3 regions of the Bradyrhizobium sp. 137 genome follow, and region 2 is predicted to be linked to each of the others. Evidence: predicted binding sites of a transcription regulator. Region 2 holds the regulator's gene; each other region holds the start of a gene.

Region 1 (6,341 bases), on a different contig from region 2:
CACGCGCTCGATCTCGTCGAAGCCCAGCAGGAAGGGACTGGAGAGCGTTGGAACACGAGACATAGTTTACAAAGTCCTCGCAGAAGCGACTTTGGTGTGTCGGAGCCCGCAAGCGGCACCCCTTGGTCAGCAATATGGGCATATCCCCGTGTGGGTTCAAGCAGGTAGCAGGAGCCCTGCACAGGTGGCATTCCCGCATGTGATGCGCTTTGCTTCGCGCCGGGCGTTTCCACATCGTCATGGCCGGGGCATGGCCGTCCGTAGGACGGCGTCGCTACCGCTCGCCGATATCCCCACGACCTTTCTCTCGACAGCCAGAGCAACGCCCGGGACAAGTTCGGGGACGGCAAATTGCAGGCCGATTTATGTCAATGAAAACAAGGCCCCGCTACTGTGCATGGGGTTGTTTTCGCACTTTTTGTTAGCTGTCCCTTCGGAACCCGGTCAGGCTTCCAACCGCTTCCGCCCATCGCCGCTGAACAAATGCAGCTTTTGGCGAACCGCTGCGACGCGGATCTGCTGGCCGATGGCTGGCGCCTCGGTTCCGGGAAGGCGGACGATGACCTCGCCGGGCGGCAGCTCGCCGGGCGTGGCGGCGACGCGCTGGTCTTCCTGAGCCCGCGAGCCGTAGACGAAGGTTTCGGCGCCGACGCGTTCGATCGCTTCAACGGTAAGTGGCAGCGCGACGCCGCCGGCGGGCGTCTGGTCGGTGATGACGAAGTCTTCGGGACGGATGCCGAGGATGCCGGCTTCGCCCGCGCTGCCGCCGAGCTGCGACTTGATCTCGTCGGGACGGGTGGACATCAGGTTCATCGGCGGCGCGCCGATGAAAGAGGCGACGAAGGTCGTGGCCGGCTTCTGGTAGATCGCGAGCGGATTACCGACCTGCTCGACCTGGCCGCCATTCATCACGACCAAAATGTCGGCGAGCGTCATCGCCTCGAGCTGGTCATGGGTGACGTAGATCGACGTCGTGTTGAGCCGGCGCTGCAATCTGCGGATCTCGACGCGCATCGCGATGCGCAGCTTGGCATCGAGATTGGAGAGCGGCTCGTCGAACAGAAACACCTTCGGCTGGCGCACGATGGCGCGGCCCATGGCGACGCGCTGGCGCTGGCCGCCGGAAAGCTGGCGCGGCTTGCGCTCCAGCATGGCGGAGAGCTCGAGCACGCGCGCCGCTTCCCCGACGCGGGTCTTGATCTCGGCTTCCGCCATTCCGCGGTTGCGCAGGCCATAGGCCATGTTGTTGTAGACGCTCATATGCGGATAGAGCGCGTAGTTCTGAAACACCATCGCGATGTCGCGATCGGCGGGCTCGACCTGGTTGACGACGCGGCCGCCGATGTCGATCTCGCCGCCGGTGACGGTCTCTAGCCCCGCAACCATGCGCAGCAAGGTCGACTTGCCGCAGCCGGACGGGCCCACCAGCACGCAGAACTGGCCGTCGCCGACATCGACGTCGATGCCCTTGATGGCTTCGAAGCCGCCGGGATAGGTCTTGCGAACGTTGCGCAGGGTGACGTTAGCCATGAAAACTCACTTGCAAGAACCTACTTCTCCGTCTCGACCAGGCCGCGCACGAACAGCTTCTGCATGGCGACGACGACGAACACCGGCGGCAGCATGGCCAGCACGGCAGTTGCCATCACGATCGGCCATTCGGTCAGCGCGTCGGTGGTGGTGATCATCTTGCGGATGCCGATCTGGATCGTCTGCATGTCGTCGCGGGTGGTGATCAGCAGCGGCCAGAGATATTGATTCCAGCCGAGGATGAACAGGATGACGAACAGCGCCGCCATGTTGGTGCGCGACAGCGGCAACAGCGTATCCCAGAAGAAGCGCAAGGGACCGGCGCCGTCGATCCGCGAGGCTTCCAAAAGCTCGTCCGGCACGGTCATGAAGAACTGACGGAACAGCAGCGTTGCGGTGGCCGACGCGATCAGCGGCAGCGACAGGCCGGCATAGCTGTCGAGCATGTGCAGATCGGCGACGATCTTGTAGGTCGGATAGATGCGCACCTCGACCGGCAGCATCAGGGTGATGAAGATCAGCCAGAAGATCGGCATCCGGAACGGAAAGCGGAAATACACGATCGCATAGGCCGAGATGATCGAGATCGCGATCTTGCCGATCGCGATCAAGAGCGCCATCACCAGCGAGTTCAGCATCATGTTGCCGACCGGTTCGCGGGTCGAGCCGCTCGTGCCGATGAAGATCGTCTGGTAGTAAGTCTTGAAGAAATGACCGCCGGGCAGCAGCGACATCTGTCCGTTCGCGATCAGCGCGTTGTCCTGGGTCGAGGCGACGATCGCGATGTAGACGGGGAAGGCGACGATCGCGATCCCGATCCAGAGGATGATATGAGCGACGTAGCGCCGAAAGCCTTCTTCCTCGACCATCAGTAGGTCACCTTGCGTTCGACGAAGCGGAACTGGATTCCCGTCAGCACGATCACCATGATCATCAGGATCACCGATTGCGCCGCGGAGCTGCCGAGATTGCCGCCGAGCAGGCCGTCGGAATAGACCTTGTAGACCAGCGTCTCCGTCGACTTGCCGGGACCGCCGCGGGTCATGGTGTCGATGATGCCGAACGTGTCGAAGAAGGCGTAGACGATGTTGACGACCAAAAGGAAGAAGATGGTCGGCGACAGCAGCGGGAAGGTCACGGTCCAGAACCTGCGCATCGGGCGCGCGCCGTCGATCGCGGCGGCCTCGAGCACGCTTCGCGGGATGCTCTGCAGGCCCGCGAGGAAGAACAGGAAATTATAGGAGATCTGCTTCCAGGCGGCGGCGAGGATGATCAGCGTTGCGGCCTGGTCGCCGTCGAGCAGCGGATTCCAGTCGATGCCCAGGACGCGCAAATAGCGCGAGAGCACGCCCAGCGAGGGATGCAGCATGAAAATCCAGAGCACGCCGACGACCGGCGGCGCCACCGCATAGGGCCAGATCAGCAGCGTGCGGTAGAGCATCGAGCCGCGCAGCGGCTTGTCCGCCATCACGGCGAGGAGCAGCGCAAAGGATAGCGATGAGACCGCGATGGCGAACGAGAAGAAGAAGGTCCGCACGATCGCTTCGAAATAGGCGCGGTCCTGCAGAAGCTCGAGATAGTTGTCGAACCAGACGAAGCTCGTCGAAAGACCGAAGGCGTCCTGGAGCAGGAAGGACTGGATCACTGCCTGCAACGCCGGCCAGTAGAAGAAAATCAGGACGATCGCGAGCTGCGGCGCAACCAGCGCGTAGGGCAATAGCTTCGATTGGAAAATGGCTTGCTTTTGCATGATGCGCGCAGGAGCGGCAGGCCGGGTTACCGGCCTGCCGCCGATCGCCTCACTTCACGGCGGTCTTTTCGAACTGCCGCAGCATCGTGTTGCCGCGTTCGACCGCGGCATCGAGCGCCTGCTTGGCGGTCTTCTTGCCGGCGAGCGCCTGCTCGATCTCTTCCGACCAGACGTCACGGAGCTGCACCATGTTGCCAAGGCGCAGGCCGCGGGAATTCTCGGTCGGCTCCTTGTTGGTCAGCTCGAGCAGCGGCGTCTCGAGATAGGGCTGGTCCTTGTAGAAGCCTTCCGCCTTGGCCTTCTCATAGGCCGCTTTGGTGATCGGCAGATAGCCCGAGGCCTTGTGGATATAGACCTGGCGGTCGGTGTCGGAGAGGAAGCCCAGGAACTTCGCGACGCCCTTGTACTCGTCGGCCGACTTGCCGCCCATCACCCAGAGCGAGGCGCCGCCGATGATCGAGTTCTGCGGTGCGCCCTTCACGTCGGGATAATAGGGCATCGGTACGGCGGTGAAGGCGAACTTGGCTTGCGCCTTGACGTTGCCGAAGAACGCCGAGGAGGTCAGATAGAGCGGGCATTCACCTGACGTGAAGCGGCCTTCGCCGGTGTTGGTGCGGCCGGCATAATCGTAGGTCTTGTCCTTCTGGAGCTCGACCAGCTTCTCGAGGTGCTTGACCTGAAGCGGGCCGTTGAATTCAAGCACGGTGTCGAATCCGTCGAGGCCGTTGGCCTTGGTCGACAGCGGCACGTTGTGCCAGGCGGAGAGCTGTTCGAGATTGACCCAGGTGACCCAGGAATTGGAGAAGCCGCAGGTGGGGTGGCCGTTGTCGTGCAGCTTCTTGGCGGCATCGAACACTTCAGGCCAGGTCTTCGGGATTGCGACGTTCGCCTTCTTCAGCTCGTCGAGGTTGACCCACATCACCGTCGACGACGAGTTGAACGGGAAGGACAGCATCTCGCCCTTCGAGGTCGAGTAATAGCCGGTGATCGCGGGCAGGTAGGCCTTCGGATCGAACTTCTCGCCGGTCTCGGCCATCAGCTTGTACACCGGCTTCACCGCGCCGGTCGCCGCCATCATGGTGGCGGTGCCGACCTCGAACACCTGCATGATGTGCGGCGCATTGCCGGCGCGGAAGGCCGCGATGCCGGCGTTCATCGTGTCGGGGTAGTTGCCCTTGTAGGTCGGGATTACCTTGTAGTCGCTCTGCGACGCGTTGAAGTCGGTGGCGAGCTTGACGATGACGTCGTTGTTGGCGCCGGTCATCGCGTGCCACCACTGGATCTCGGTCACGGCCAGGGCCGGCGAGGCCATCATGCCGACCGTGACTGCGACAGCCGCAGCCGCACCAAAATGTCGAAGAGCCATCAAGAAAACCTCCCTTGCCCGTCAATAAAGAAGCGCTTGCGCTAGCAGTGCCATATGACGTTCACATGACTGTGTAAGCGGCCGAAACGAAAGCGGCAAGCGCTGGAAAAGGGAAGCCGGAAAATAGGCGAAGGCGTGCGGGAGACCGCGCCGTGCGTTCGCGCTGCACACGCGTGCTCGCGCCGCAGTGCGGCATTGGATGACGTGAGTTGTCCATCAGGCGGCGATCTCGAACACCTCTCCCGCTTGCGGGAGAGGTCGCGCCGAAGGCGCGGGTGCGGGCTCTCTCCGCTTGGGGATTGTCCCGTTCTGGAGACGCCCTCTCCCCAACCCTCCCCCGCAAGCGGGGAGGGAGCGCACCGCCGTTGCGGCAACGCTGAAGTCTATTTCACGAGGCCTCAGCGCTTACGCTCGGGGCCGCAGACCACGCCCTTTTCGACCATCGCGTCGATGTCCGCCCGGGAGTAGCCGAACTCGCCCAGCACCTCAGCCGCGTGCTGGCTGAATTTCGGCGGCAGGCGGCGCAGGCTCGGCTTGCTGCGGTCGAGCCGGATCGGCGAGGCGACGCCCTTGTACCAATCCTTCTCGATGATATCGCCGCGCGCGATCGTGTGCGGATTGGTCAGCGCCTGGTCGATCTTCTGCACCGGGCCAGCGGGCAGGCCCGCCGCGAGCAGGCGGTTGCACAGCGGCTCGGCCTCGTGCTGGCTGAACACCGCGGCGAGTTCGGCGCGCAGCGCCTCGCGATTGGCGATGCGGTCCTTGTTGCGGGCAAAGCGCGGATCGGTGCCGAGCTCGGGCTTGCCGATCTCCTTGGCGAGCTTGCGGAACGTGCCGTCGTTGCCGACGCCGATGAAGATGTTGTCGGTTTTCGTCGGGAAGATCGCGTAAGGCACGAGGTTGGGATGCTCGTTGCCGGTGAGCGCGGGTGGCTTGCCATGCATGAAATAATTGGCGGTGTGCGGATGCATGATGGCAAGGCCGGTCTCGTACAGCGTCGTCTCCAGGAACTGGCCCCTGCCGGAGCGCTGGCGCTCCGACAGCGCCATCAGGATGCCGATCGCCGCGTACAGGCCAGTGGTGATGTCGACCAGCGGCACGCCGATCCGCATCGGGCCGCTCTCCAGCGAGCCGGTCGCCGCGATCATGCCGGTCATGGCCTGGATGATGGCGTCATAGCCGGGATTGCCGCCGCGCGGGCCGTCGGCGCCGAAGCCGCAGATCCGGCAGTGCACGAGGCGCGGGAATTTTGCGCGCAGCACCTCGTTGCCGATGCCCCATTTCTCCAGCGTGCCTGGCTTGAAGTTCTCGATCAGGACGTCGGCCGTCTCCAGCATCTTCAGCAGCACGGCGCGGCCGCCTTCGGAGGCGAGGTCGAGGCCGATCGAGCGCTTGTTGCGGTTGATGCCGACGAAATAGGCCGCATCCTCCTCATGGAAGGGAGGGCCCCATTCGCGCACCTCGTCGCCCGCGGGCGGCTCGACCTTGATCACGTCGGCGCCGTGGTCGGCGAGGATCTGGGTGCAGTAGGGACCGCCGAGCACGCGCGTGAGATCGATGACGCGCAATCCGCTCATGGCACCTGTGGCGGCTTCAGAACTCATGCCTTCGCTTCCCCTGTGTCGATGCTTGATCACAGGCCTAGCGAGGTTCGTGCATCCCAGCAATGGCTTCGCGCGTAGGGCCGCATGCGCC
Region 2 (6,341 bases):
CTCGATCGGGCCGCGATGCTCCTCATAGGTCATGAGGTCGGCCATCACCTGGCAAGGGTGCGAACGGCGCGTCAGGCCGTTGATGACGGGCACGGTCGCATGGGCCGCAAGCTCCAGCAGCGCCTCGTGATTGAGGATGCGGATCATGATGGCGTCGACATAGCGCGACAGCACGCGCGCGGTGTCGGCGATGGTCTCGCCCCGGCCGAGCTGCATTTCGGCGCCGGTGAGCATGATGGGCTCGCCGCCGAGCTGGCGCATGGCGACGTCGAACGACACCCGCGTCCGCGTCGAGGGGCGCTCGAAGATCATCGCCAGCGTCTTGCCTTCGAGCGGCCTGACCGGCTGATGCGCCTTCTGCTTCGCCTTCATGGCGGAGGATGCGGCGAGCATGCGCTTGAGCTCCGACAGCGGGAGCTCGTTGATGTCGAGGAAGTGCTTTGGCGAATTGCTCATCAGCTTGCCGCCCGCTTGGTCTGACTGCACGAGATCGCCGCGCAGGCGCGCTCGAGCCGCCCGACGCTGTCCTCGATCTCGGCTTCGGTGACGATCAGAGGCGGTAGGAAGCGCACCACATTGTCGCCGGCGCCGACGGTGAGCAGCTTTTCGTTGCGCAGGGCGGTAACGAGATCACCCGAAGGCACGACCGCCTTGATGCCGATCAGGAGCCCCTCACCACGGACTTCGCTGACGACATCAGGATAGCGATCGATCACCGAGGCGAGCTTCTGCTTGAGCAGCAGCGACATCCTCTGCACGTGATCGAAAAAGCCGGGCTCGAGCATGACGTCGAGCACGGCGTTCGCAGCGGAAATCGCGAGCGGATTGCCGCCGAAGGTCGAGCCGTGCGAGCCGGGCGTCATGCCGGAGGCCGCTTCCGCGGTGGCAACACAAGCGCCGATCGGGAAGCCGCCACCGAGCGCTTTCGCCAGCGACATCACGTCGGGGGTGACGCCGAGACGGCGATGCGCGAACAGATCGCCGGTGCGGCCCATGCCGGTCTGCACCTCGTCGAACGCGAGCAACAGGCCCTTCTCGTCACAGAGCTGACGCAGCGCCTTGAGGAAGGCGGGTGTTGACGAACGCACACCGCCCTCGCCCTGGATCGGCTCGATCAGGATGCCGGCGGTCTGCGGACCGATCGCCTTCTTCACGGCCTCGATATCGCCATGCGGGACCTGGTCGAAGCCATCCATGGGCGGGCCGAAACCTTCAAGATATTTTGCCGAGCCCGTCGCCGCCAACGTCGCCAGCGTGCGGCCGTGGAAGGCGCCTTCGAAGGTGATCATGCGATAGCGATCGGGATGGCCTTTGGCGGCATGATAGCGCCGCACGACCTTGATCACGCATTCCAACGCTTCGGCGCCGGAATTGCAGAAGAACACGAAGTCCGCGAAACTTTCGTTGCACAAACGCGTTGCAAGCCGTTCGCCATCGGGACTCTGGAACAGGTTCGACATGTGCCAGAGCTTGGTCGCCTGCTCCTGCAATGCCTTGACCAACGCAGGATGGGCGTGGCCGAGCGCGTTCACGGCGACGCCCGAGGTGAAATCGAGATAGCGATCGCCATTGGTCGCGATCAGCCAGCAGCCTTCGCCGCGCTCGAAGCCAAGGTCCGCCCTGGCGAAAACGGGAAGCAGATGCGGCGCGGCGCTGTTGGTCATGACCATCACGTGGATGTTGCATTTGGACGTTGAGACCTGCCTGGCATGCCTTGCGCAGCGCACCATTGACCGGTCCGGAAAACGAAACGTGCCGCCTTTTAAGGGCGGCACGCGTCACCATCTTATGCCTGGCAAGACGGGTGTCAATGCCGCCCGGAAAGCCTCGCGAAACGCGAAATCCGTAGTCTTGCGGTGCCGATCTTGCGGGGTTTTCACCACGGAACATGTGGAAGCGAGTCGGCGGACTCTTGCGCGGGAGTCACGCCATATTGTAGCGTTTGGACTGTCAGATACGACATCTCGTGCAGCGGTTCTGATCCCAAGAGTCCTCATGTACCGGCGTAAACGTTCGGGCGTCAGTCACGCGCCCGGCGAGCCTTAAGGGATTCTGACGGCACGGGTTTTTCAAGGCTTAAGCATTCGCTGTGAGGCCCCAGGATGGCGGCGCGCAACGAGGGAAAGGGTGCAATGACGGTTTTGACCTGGTCCGACGATCGCGTCGAGCAGCTGAAAAAGCTCTGGGAGGCCGGACTTTCGGCCAGCCAGATCGCGGCCGAGCTCGGCAATGTGACCCGCAATGCCGTGATCGGCAAAGTGCACAGGCTCGGCCTGTCGGGCCGCGCCAAGAGCCCTTCATCGGCAGCGCCGCGGCCGCGCAAGGCGCGGCCCGCGCAGCATATGATGCGGGTGACCCGGCCGATCTCGCGCGGCAACACCGCGCTGGCGCAGGCCTTCGAGGTCGAGGTGGAGGCCGAACCGGTCACCTACGACAACGTGGTGCCGATGAGTCAGCGGCTGTCGCTGCTGGAATTGAACGAGGCGACGTGCCACTGGCCGGTCGGCGATCCCTCCAGCCCGGACTTCTTCTTCTGTGGCGGCAAGGCGCTGTCAGGCCTGCCCTACTGCGCCCAGCACTCGCGCGTCGCCTATCAGCCGGCAGCGGATCGCCGGCGGGCGGCACCGAAGCCGAGCACGCGGTGATTATTTCCTGAGATCGAACCGGCAGCCGTCACGCGGTGACGGCGCAACAAACCCGACGTCGTCCCGGACAAGCGAAGCGCCGGACCGGGACCGATAGCCACCGCAAGCCGTGGTTACGGGGACTCGGAGTTACCTTTTCGCGCAACAACCACGTCCTGTGGCTATGCGTCCGGATCGGCGCTTCGCTCCGGACAACGCTGCGCGTTGCCGGGAGCTACGCTTGTCCGGGACGACGACCGAGCTTGGTGACGCAGTTGGGCCTACGTCTGCTCCGCCTTTGCAAACCGATCATCCAGCGCATAACCCGCGCCGCGGACGGTGCGGATCGGGTCCTGCTCGCGGCCGAGATTGAGCAGCTTGCGCAGGCGGCCGATATGGACGTCGACGGTGCGCTCGTCGATGTAGATGTCGCGGCCCCAGACGCTGTCGAGCAGCTGCTCGCGCGAGAACACGCGGCCGGGATGCTCCAGGAAGAACTCCAGCAGGCGATATTCGGTCGGGCCGAGATCGATCGGCCGGCCCGAGCGCGCGACGCGGCGCTTGTCGCGATCGAGCTCGATGTCGCCATAGGCGAGCACGGTGGCGAGCCGCTCGGGGCTTGCGCGCCGCAGAAGGCCCTTCACGCGCGCGAGCAGCTCCGGCACCGAGAACGGCTTGACGATGTAGTCATCGGCGCCGGTCGCAAGACCCCGCACCCGCTCGCTTTCCTCGCCGCGCGCGGTCAGCATGATGATCGGGAGCTGCTTGGTCTCGGGACGGGTGCGCAGCCGCCGACACAACTCGATGCCGGACAGTCCCGGCAGCATCCAGTCGAGCACGATCAGATCGGGGATGTGTTCCTTGAGGCGGGTGTCGGCGTCGTCGCCGCGCATTACCGTCTCCACGTCATAGCCGTCGCCTTCGAGGTTGTAACGGAGAAGCTCGGTGAGAGCTTCCTCGTCCTCAACCACCATAATGCGTGCGCCCATGTTGTCGTCGCTCCCTAGGTATTCGGTACCGTCGTGGCGAAGGTCGTCATGTCGCCCTTCGGCCGCTTGTCGGTGATCGCCTGCCCCTCGATCATGTAGAACACGGTCTCGGCGATGTTGGTGGCGTGATCACCGATGCGCTCGATGTTCTTGGCGCAAAACATCAGATGGATGCAGAACGAGATGTTGCGCGGATCCTCCATCATATAGGTGAGGAGCTCGCGGAACAGAGAGGTGCAGATGGCGTCCACTTCCTCGTCGCCCTTCCACACCGCCATCGCCGCCGGCAAATCGTGCGCGGCATAGGCATCCAGCACCGACTTGACCTGCTGCTGCACGAGGTCGGTCATGTGCTCCAGGCCGCGGAACAGTTTCAGCGGATGGAAGTCCGTCTCCAGCGCCGCAACGCGCTTGCCCATGTTCTTGGCGAGGTCGCCGATGCGCTCGAGATCGGTGGCAACGCGCATGGCGCCGACGATCTCGCGTAAATCCACCGCCATCGGCTGGCGGCGGGCGATGGTGAGCACGGCGCGCTCCTCGATGCGCTTCTGAAGCGCGTCGAGCTCGGCATCGGTGGTGACGACGCGCTGGCCGAGCGCGACGTCGCGGCGGATCAGCGCGTCGACGGAATCGACGATCATGCGCTCGGCGATGCCGCCCATCTCGGCGACGAGGCGAGTGAGCTCCTGGAGGTCGGTATCGAAGGCCTTTGCGGTATGTTCAGTACCCATGTCCCGTCTCCTCAGCCGAACCGGCCGGTGATGTAATCCTGCGTACGCCGGTCGCTCGGCGACGTGAAGATCTTGCTGGTGTCGTCGAACTCGATCAGCTCGCCGAGATACATGAAGGCGGTTTTATCAGAGACGCGCGCCGCCTGCTGCATGCTGTGGGTGACGATCGCGATCGTGTAGTTCTCGGACAATTCCTGGATCAGCTCCTCGACCTTGGCGGTCGAGATCGGGTCGAGCGCCGAGCAGGGCTCATCGAACAAGATCACTTCGGGCCGCACCGCGACCGTGCGGGCGATGCAGAGGCGCTGCTGCTGGCCGCCGGAGAGCGACAAGCCGGACGCGTTGAGCTTATCCTTGACCTCGTTCCACAGCGCGCCGCCGCGCAGCGCCTTCTCGACGCGGTCGTCCATCTCGGACTTCGAGATCTTCTCGTAGAGGCGGATGCCGAAGGCGATGTTCTCGTAGATCGTCATCGGGAACGGCGTCGGTTTCTGGAACACCATGCCGACCCGGGCGCGCAGCAGGTTGAGGTCCAGCTTGGGATCGAGGATATTGGTCTGGTCGAGCAACAGCTGGCCGGTGGCGCGCTGGCCCGAATAGAGATCGTACATCCGGTTGAAGATGCGCAGCAGGGTCGACTTGCCGCAGCCCGACGGGCCGATGAAGGCCGTGACGCGGTTGGTGCCGAGGGCCAGATTGATGTTCTTCAGCGCGTGGTGCTCACCGTAGTAGAAATTGAGGTTGCGCGCGGTGACCTTGGCAGGCGCCTCGGGTAGCGGCTGTGAGCCGGGATGAACGGTCGGCGCACTTACGGAAACAGACATTTCACTCATTTTGCAGTCCTCTCGGCGCCAAGGATGCGCGCGCCAATGTTCAGGGCAAGCACGGTCAGGGTGATGAGCAGCGCCCCACTCCAGGCGAGCTGCTTCCAATAGGCGTAGGGGCTCTGCACGAAGTTGTTGATGGTGACAGGCAGGTTGGCCATCGTCTTGTCGAGGCCGAGGCTGAAGAACTGGTTCGACAGCGCCGTGAACAGCAGCGGCGCGGTCTCGCCGGCGACGCGCGCAGTCGCCAGCAGCACGCCGGTGATCAGGCCGGAGCGCGCGGCACGATAGGCGATCCGTTTGATCACCAGCGAGCGCGGCAGGCCGAGCGCGCTGGCAGCCTCACGCAGCGGGTTCGGCACCAGCAGCAACATGTCTTCGGTGGTGCGCACCACGACCGGGATCACGATCACGGCGAGCGCCAGCGCGCCGGCGATCGCCGAGAAGCCGCGCATCGGCACCACCACCGCGCCGTAGATGAACAGGCCGATGATGATCGAAGGCGCCGAGAGCAGGATGTCGTTGATGAAGCGGATCACCGAGGTCAGCTTGTCGTTGCGGCCGTACTCGGCGAGATAGGTGCCGGCGAACAGGCCGAGCGGCGCGCCGATGCCGACGCCGATCACGGTCATGATCAGCGAGCCGACGATGGCGTTGAGCAGGCCGCCCTCGTTCGATCCGGGCGGGGGCGTGTTCTCGGTGAAGACCTGGTAGTTGAGCCCGGCCAGGCCATTGTAAAGCAGCGTGATCAGAATCAGCGCGAGCCAAGTGACGCCGAAGGCGGCGGCTGCGATGCAGAGACCGCGGATGACGATGTCCCAGCGGCGACGGCGCGAATAGATCGGGTTCATGGCGTCACTTTCCGGCCTTGGTTTCCAGCCGCATCAGCATCAGCCGCGCGGCCGCGAGCACGAAGAACGTCAGCACGAACAGGAGCAGGCCGAGCAGGATCAGGCCGGACTGGTGCAGGCCGTCACTCTCGGCGAATTCGGAGGCGATCGCCGCCGAGATCGTGGTGCCCGGAGCGAAGATCGACGAGGAGATGCGGAACGAGTTGCCGATGATGAAGGTCACCGCCATCGTCTCGCCGAGCGCGCGACCGAGCGCCAGCATGACGCCGCCGATGATGCCGACGCGGGTGTAGGGGATCACCACGCTGCGGACGACTTCCCA
Region 3 (6,341 bases), on a different contig from region 2:
GGCGGCAACGCCAACGGCAAACCCGGCAAGATCGTGAGCATGCCGGTCAATGTCGGCAAGGGCGGCCCGAACGTCGAGGCGAAGCCCGTTCAGAACCAGAACCACCCGATCCGCATCAACAATGGCAACACCGGTATCGTGAAGCTCAACACCAATGCGGCGAACAAGGTGCAGGTCCAGAATAACGTAGCGAACAATCGTCCGCAGCTCAACTCGATGCCGACCCGCATGGTCAACAGCGGCAACAACTTTCGCCAGTCGATGAACCAGGCGCCGAGCATGGGCGGCAACAATCGCCGGAGCTTCATGCACTGATCGCGCGGAGAAGGTGCGCGCCCTCCCCCGCTTGCCGGGGAGGGTTGGGGGAGGGTGCTTCCACAGTCGAGGACCCCCGAGAGGAAAGAGCCCCCACCCGGCGCTTCGCGCCGACCTCCCCCGCAAAGCGGGAGAGGTTGCACCGAGCAAGGGGCGAGCTGAATCCGCCAAGCACAATGCGAAAGGGGTAGAGCGGCAACGCTCTGCCCCTTTCTGGTCATTCCAGATTGTGCCATGAGGCGCAGGCCGCGCTCATGCGCGCCCCGGAATGATGCTAGCTAAGCCACCAGCTCGGCGAACAGATCCGCATCGACATTACCGCCGGAGAGCACGATGACGACGTTCTTGCCGGCGACGTCGAGACGTCCCGCCAGCAGAGCGGCAAGGCCCACGGCGCCGCCCGGCTCCACCACGAGCTTGAGCTCGCGATAGGCAAACGCCACGGCAGCACCGACTTCGGCATCCGACGCGGTGACACCGCGCGCGAGCAGCTTGCTGTTGATCGCAAACGTCATCTCGCCGGGCATCAGGGCCATCAGCGCATCGCAGATGGTGCGGCCTGCCGGCGGATGCGGCTCGCGATGACCCGCGGTCAGCGAAATGCCGTGATCGTCGAACGCCTCCGGCTCCGCGACTACGATTTCGGCCAGCGGATAGCGCGCCTTCACGGCCGTCGCGACGCCCGCGATCAGGCCGCCGCCGGAAGCCGGCGCCACCACGATGTCGGGGGCAAGGCCGAGGCCCGCCATGTCCTCGGCGATCTCGCGGCCGGCGGTGCCCTGCCCCGCAATCACGAAAGGATCGTCATACGGCTTGACCAGCGTCGCACCGCGCTTCTCGGCAATGCCGCGCGAGATCGCCTCGCGGTCGTCGCGGTCGCGATCGTACAGCACGACCTCGGCGCCGTAGGATTTGGTGCGCTCGCGCTTGGACAGCGGCGCATCCGCAGGCATCACGATGGTCGCCTGCATGTCGAGGATCTTCGCCGCGGCCGCCACGCCCTGGGCGTGGTTGCCGGAGGAGAACGCGACGACGCCGCCGGCGCGCTTGTCCTGCGGAATCGAGAATACCTTGTTGAAGGCACCGCGGAACTTGAACGAGCCGGTGCGCTGGAGCATCTCCGGCTTCAGGAAGACCTTCGCGCCGACGCGCTCGTTGAGCACGGGGAAAGACAACAGCGGGGTGCGGATGGCGTAAGGCGCGATCACGCGCGCTGCGGCGTCGATGTCGGCGGGGCCGACCGGGAGGAGCTGTTCGGTCATATCAGACCTTATCGCGGCCTGGGAGCCGCGAGCAAGACACCTCCCCGCGAGGATTTTTGGTCGATTAGGCCACGAAGCGCGGCTGTTCCGCCCCGTTCCGGCAGGGCAGCACCGCGCCCAGTCCCTCGATGCTGGCGACGAAAGCCCGGGCCGAAGCCTCCCAGGTGTAATTGGCGGCGAACGCGACGCAGTCCTGCCTGGAGATGTCGAGCGCGGCGAAGCAGGCGTTGCGCAGATCGTGATCGAGCGCGCCGACCGGCGCATTGCCGATCACGTCGCGGGGCCCCTTCACCGGAAAGGCCGCCACCGGCAAGCCGCTTGCGAGCGCTTCCAGCAGGACCAGGCCGAACGTGTCGGTCTTGCTCGGGAACACGAAGACGTCGGCCGCAGCATAGATTTCCGCCAGCGCCTCGCCGTGCTTCTCGCCGAGGAAGATCGCGTCGGGATAGGCCTCTTCGAGCGAGGCCCGCGCCGGACCGTCACCAACGATCACCTTGGTGCCGGGCAGGTCGAGGTCGAGAAAGGCCTCAAGGTTCTTCTCCACCGCGACCCGGCCGACCGAGAGGAACACCGGCGCCGGCAGACAGAGGTCGATCGCGCGGGGATGGAACAAATGGGTATCGACGCCGCGCGGCCACAGCACGACGTTGTCGAAGCCGCGCTCGGCGAGCTCGCGCGCGAGCGCAGGCGTGGCCGCCATCACGGCGCGACTGGGCGCATGGAAGCGGCGCAGCGCGCGCCAGATCAGCGAGCCCGGCACCGGCACGCGAGCACGGACATATTCTGGAAAGCGGGTATGGAAGCTGGTCGTGAACGGCAGCTTGCGCTGGCGGCAATAGCGGCGGACCATCAGGCCGATCGGCCCCTCCGTCGCGATGTGGATGCTGTCCGGGCGTGCTTCTTCGATCAGCTTTGCAATTCGCGCCGGGCGCGGCATGGCGAGGCGCACGTCGCGATAGCTCGGCATCGCAAAGGTGCGGAACGATTGCGGCGTCAGGAACGTGAACGCGACGCCGAGCCCCTCTGCCGCGTCGGCCAGCTTGGTCAGCGTCCGAACCACACCGTTGACTTGCGGGTGCCAGGCGTCGGTCGCGACCAAGATGCGCATCAGGCAGCTCTTGCCGCGACCTGCGGGACGGTTGCCGGCTTCTGCAAATGATCCGCCCAGGTGATGATCTCGAAACGGCCGTCGTCGTGCTCGACCAGCGCGGTGCAGCTCTCGACCCAGTCGCCGCAATTCATGTAGCGAATGCCGGCCTCGTCGCGGATCACGGCGTAATGGATGTGGCCGCAGATCACGCCGTGCGCGTCGTGACGTCGCGCTTCGGCGGCGAGCGCCTGTTCGAACGCGCCGATATAGTTCACGGCGTTCTTGACCTTCTGTTTGGCCCATTGCGACAGCGACCAATAGGGCACGCCGAACAAGCGGCGGAAGAAGTTGACGAGGCGGTTCATCTGGATCGCGAAATCGTAGGCCTTGTCACCGAGATGAGCGAGCCAGCGCGCGTTCTGCACCACGAGGTCGAAGATGTCGCCGTGAATGACGAGATAGCGCTTGCCGTCGACGCCGGTATGAACGGTGTTCTCGACCACGTCGATGCCGCCGAAATGCGTGCCGTAATAGTTGCGCAGGAACTCGTCGTGATTGCCGGGAATGTAGATGACCTTGGCGCCCTTGCGCGCCTTGCGCAGCAGCTTCTGGACGAGGTCGTTATGGGATTGCGGCCAGTGCCAGCTCGATTTCAGCGCCCAGCCGTCGACGATGTCTCCGACGAGATAGATGGTGTCCGCATCGTGGTAGCGCAGGAAGTCCAGCAGAAGATCGGCTTGAGAACCGCGGGCTCCGAGATGGACGTCGGAGATGAACAACGTGCGAAAGCGCCGCTCCGGGCTCTCGTCACTCACATCGTAACTTCCCATGCGCCAGCCTGTAACAATGTCCCGTGACAGGGGGATGACCGATTGAACTTTTGAGGCACCTTCCGATACGAATCACGCCTTGCCTCGCCTGCCCTGCGAATATCAGTCGCATGCGACAATCAGGCGACATGGCGCGCAGAGCCAGATCAGGTTCGCACTGGAAGCCCGGAGGGCAGGCCGCTCCCTCTCCCGCTTGAGCGAACGGTCGTCAGTAGAACTTGTGGAAATGATGGATCGGCCCGTGGCCGTGGCCGACGCTGAAGCGGTCGGCGGCGCCAATCGCAGCGCTGATCCAGGCCTTGGCGTTGCGGACCGCCTGCTCGAGCGCCTCGCCTCTGGCGAGACCCGCCGCGACGGCCGAGGACAGCGAGCAGCCGGTACCATGGGTGTTCTTGGTGGCAAGGCGGGGCGCCGCGAGCGCGATGACGTTGTCGGCATCCAACAGATAGTCGACGCTCTCCGCGCCCTCGCCGTGTCCGCCCTTGATCAGGACCGCGCGGCAGCCGAGCGCCAGCAGGCGGCGCCCCTGGCTTTCGATCTCGGCCTCGTTGGCCGCGACCGGTGCATCGAGCAGCGCAGCGGCCTCGGGCAGGTTCGGCGTGATCACCGAGGCCAGCGGTATCAGTCTCGTGCGCAACGCCTTGACGGCGTCGGAGGCCAGCAGCCGGTCGCCGGATGTTGCCACCATCACGGGATCGAGCACCACGTGCCGGGGCGCCCAGCGCGACAGCGCGGCCGCGATCGCGTCAATGCTGGCGGCCTGGGCCACCATGCCGATTTTCACAGCGCCGACATCAAGATCGGAAAACACCGCATCGATCTGCGCGGTGACGAACTCGGCCGGCACTGCGTGAATACCCGTGACGCCGCGCGTGTTCTGCGCCGTCAACGCCGTGATGGCGGAGGCGCCATAGACGCCGAGCGCGGCAAAAGTCTTCAGGTCCGCCTGGATGCCGGCGCCCCCGCTCGAATCGGAGCCGGCGATGGTGAGCGCCACGGGCGTCCTCATCGCGGGAGACATCTGCTTGATCCGGACACCGCCATGGCCTGTCCTAGCGCGATCGTGGAACACCAGCAAGCGCGACCAGCTGCAAGCGACGCTGATTCGCGACACCGCCGTGCTCCAGCGAAGCAAGCGGACGCGGCCGCAATCGTTCAGGCTTTGCAAAATGCAACCTCACCCTTCTCTTGGTGTGGTCTTGCCCCTCAGCGTGCTTCGCCGATGCGTGAGACGTCAAGTGGTGGACTGTCCGCCGCCGCCAGTTGAGGGCCGCCCGGACCCGAAAGTCCATTTGGCGCGGGAGCCTTGCGCGAAAATGTCGAGATCAGGACGAGCTCGGGCTCCGGCATGATCATGGCCTTCGGATCGCGCCCAGCTTGAATCCGGGCCGCGCGCATGCGCAAGCGATCGTGCTGACCGAGCCGTATCGCAAGGTCGAGCTCGCGCAGCGGCTCAGGGATGCATTCGCCGCGGCGGCCGTCACCTGCTGAGCGCCGGACCGACATCTGGCGGCAGGCAAGTTCGCTTGCTAAATCCGGCCGATTTTGGCCTATTAGCCGGCTAGATGTGCTTTCGGAGTGACCGCGATGGTTCCCTTTTTCGTCCAGATCAAATGCAAGCTCGGCCAGTCCTATGTGGTCGCCAATGCGCTCGCCGAAGCCGAGATCGCCTCCGAGATCTACTCCACGGCCGGTCAATACGACCTCCTCGTGAAGTTCTACGTCGACAAGGACACAGACATCGGCCATTTCGTCAACGAGAAGGTGCAAGTGCTGCCAGGCATCCAGGACACCCTCACCATCATCACCTTCAAGGCGTTCGGCACCGGCTAACGGGCGTCATCGATGCGGGATGAGTTTGGTTATATCGATGCGAGCCAACGGTTCACCTCTCCCGAAGGGAGAGGTCGGATCGCATCGATAGATGCGATCCGGGTGAGGGGTTACAGTCTGACGAGCTAGCCTTCATCACGCACTAGCTGCCCTGCTTGCGCTTGGGCGGGGTCGGGCCGTCCACCGGCGGCAGCGATTTGACGTAGTCCGCCATGGCCGCGAGATCCGCGTCCGGCAGTTGCGAGGTGTTCTTGATCACGCGCGTCATCGCGCCGCCGACGCTGTCGCCATCGGGCAGTTCGCCAGTCTTGAGGAAATAGGCGATGTCCTTCGCGCTCCACTCGCCAAGGCGCTTCTGGGTGATGTTGGGGACCCAGCCCTCGCCTTCCGGATTGGGCCCGCCGGCAAACCGCTCGCTCGCGATGATGCCGCCAAGCGCGTTGCGCGGGCTGTGGCATTCGGCGCAATGGCCCAAACTGTTCACGAGATAGGCGCCGCGATTCCATGCCGGCGACTTCGCGCCGTCGGCGACGAACGGCTTGCCGTCCAGAAACAAGAATTTCCAGATGCCGACATTGCGCCGGATGTTGAAGGGAAAACTGACGTCATGGTCGCGCACCTTTCCCGCAACAGGCGGTAGCGTTTTCAGATAGGCAAAGAGGTCGAGCACATCCTCACGCTTGGCGTGCCGATAGGACGTATACGGAAACGCCGGAAAATAGTGCTGCCCGGCCGGCGAGACCCCGTGCATCACCGCGTTAACGAAATCGGCGTCGGTCCATTTGCCGACGCCGTCATTGGGATCGGGCGAAATGTTCGGCGCGTGAAACGTTCCGAACGGCGACTTGATCGCGACGCCGCCACCGAGCCTGAGACGATCAGGCTGATTGGGAACGGCATGGCAGGACGCGCAGCCGCCGGCGTTGAACATCACCTCGCCATTGGCAAGATCAGGCGCGTGCGGCGGCGTGGTGCCCGCGGCTGCCACTACGGGCGCGCTGAGCCACCAAT

Evidence for each region. Region 2 encodes PhoB, which activates phosphate uptake and scavenging genes when phosphate is short. Its sites were predicted from a motif close to TGTCATNNANCTGTCAT; they were not measured.
Region 1: the regulator PhoB is predicted to act here: its motif matches at 4,701-4,717, upstream of ugpB (sn-glycerol-3-phosphate ABC transporter substrate-binding protein UgpB).
Region 3: the regulator PhoB is predicted to act here: its motif matches at 3,521-3,537, upstream of IVA78_RS31750 (UDP-2,3-diacylglucosamine diphosphatase).

The regions. Positions count from the first base shown of each region.
Region 1 covers NZ_JADPKU010000099.1:188,134-194,474, forward strand. The annotation lists gene IVA78_RS26480 (Hsp20 family protein) at 1-63, opposite strand, end outside; gene IVA78_RS26485 (sn-glycerol-3-phosphate import ATP-binding protein UgpC) at 445-1,530, opposite strand; gene ugpE (sn-glycerol-3-phosphate ABC transporter permease UgpE) at 1,551-2,399, opposite strand; gene ugpA (sn-glycerol-3-phosphate ABC transporter permease UgpA) at 2,399-3,280, opposite strand; gene ugpB (sn-glycerol-3-phosphate ABC transporter substrate-binding protein UgpB) at 3,330-4,646, opposite strand; gene IVA78_RS26505 (CaiB/BaiF CoA-transferase family protein) at 5,045-6,250, opposite strand.
Region 2 covers NZ_JADPKU010000055.1:52,541-58,881, forward strand. The annotation lists gene argF (ornithine carbamoyltransferase) at 1-456, opposite strand, end outside; gene IVA78_RS16690 (aspartate aminotransferase family protein) at 456-1,664, opposite strand; gene IVA78_RS16695 (GcrA family cell cycle regulator) at 2,133-2,645, shown strand; gene phoB (phosphate regulon transcriptional regulator PhoB) at 2,906-3,613, opposite strand; gene phoU (phosphate signaling complex protein PhoU) at 3,628-4,344, opposite strand; gene pstB (phosphate ABC transporter ATP-binding protein PstB) at 4,356-5,177, opposite strand; gene pstA (phosphate ABC transporter permease PstA) at 5,174-6,019, opposite strand; gene pstC (phosphate ABC transporter permease subunit PstC) at 6,024-6,341, opposite strand, start outside.
Region 3 covers NZ_JADPKU010000127.1:126,623-132,963, reverse strand. The annotation lists gene IVA78_RS31765 (caspase family protein) at 1-315, shown strand, start outside; gene IVA78_RS31760 (threonine/serine dehydratase) at 594-1,577, opposite strand; gene IVA78_RS31755 (glycosyltransferase family 1 protein) at 1,642-2,685, opposite strand; gene IVA78_RS31750 (UDP-2,3-diacylglucosamine diphosphatase) at 2,685-3,497, opposite strand; gene thiD (bifunctional hydroxymethylpyrimidine kinase/phosphomethylpyrimidine kinase) at 3,706-4,506, opposite strand; gene IVA78_RS31740 (Lrp/AsnC family transcriptional regulator) at 5,085-5,330, shown strand; gene IVA78_RS31735 (cytochrome c) at 5,473-6,341, opposite strand, start outside.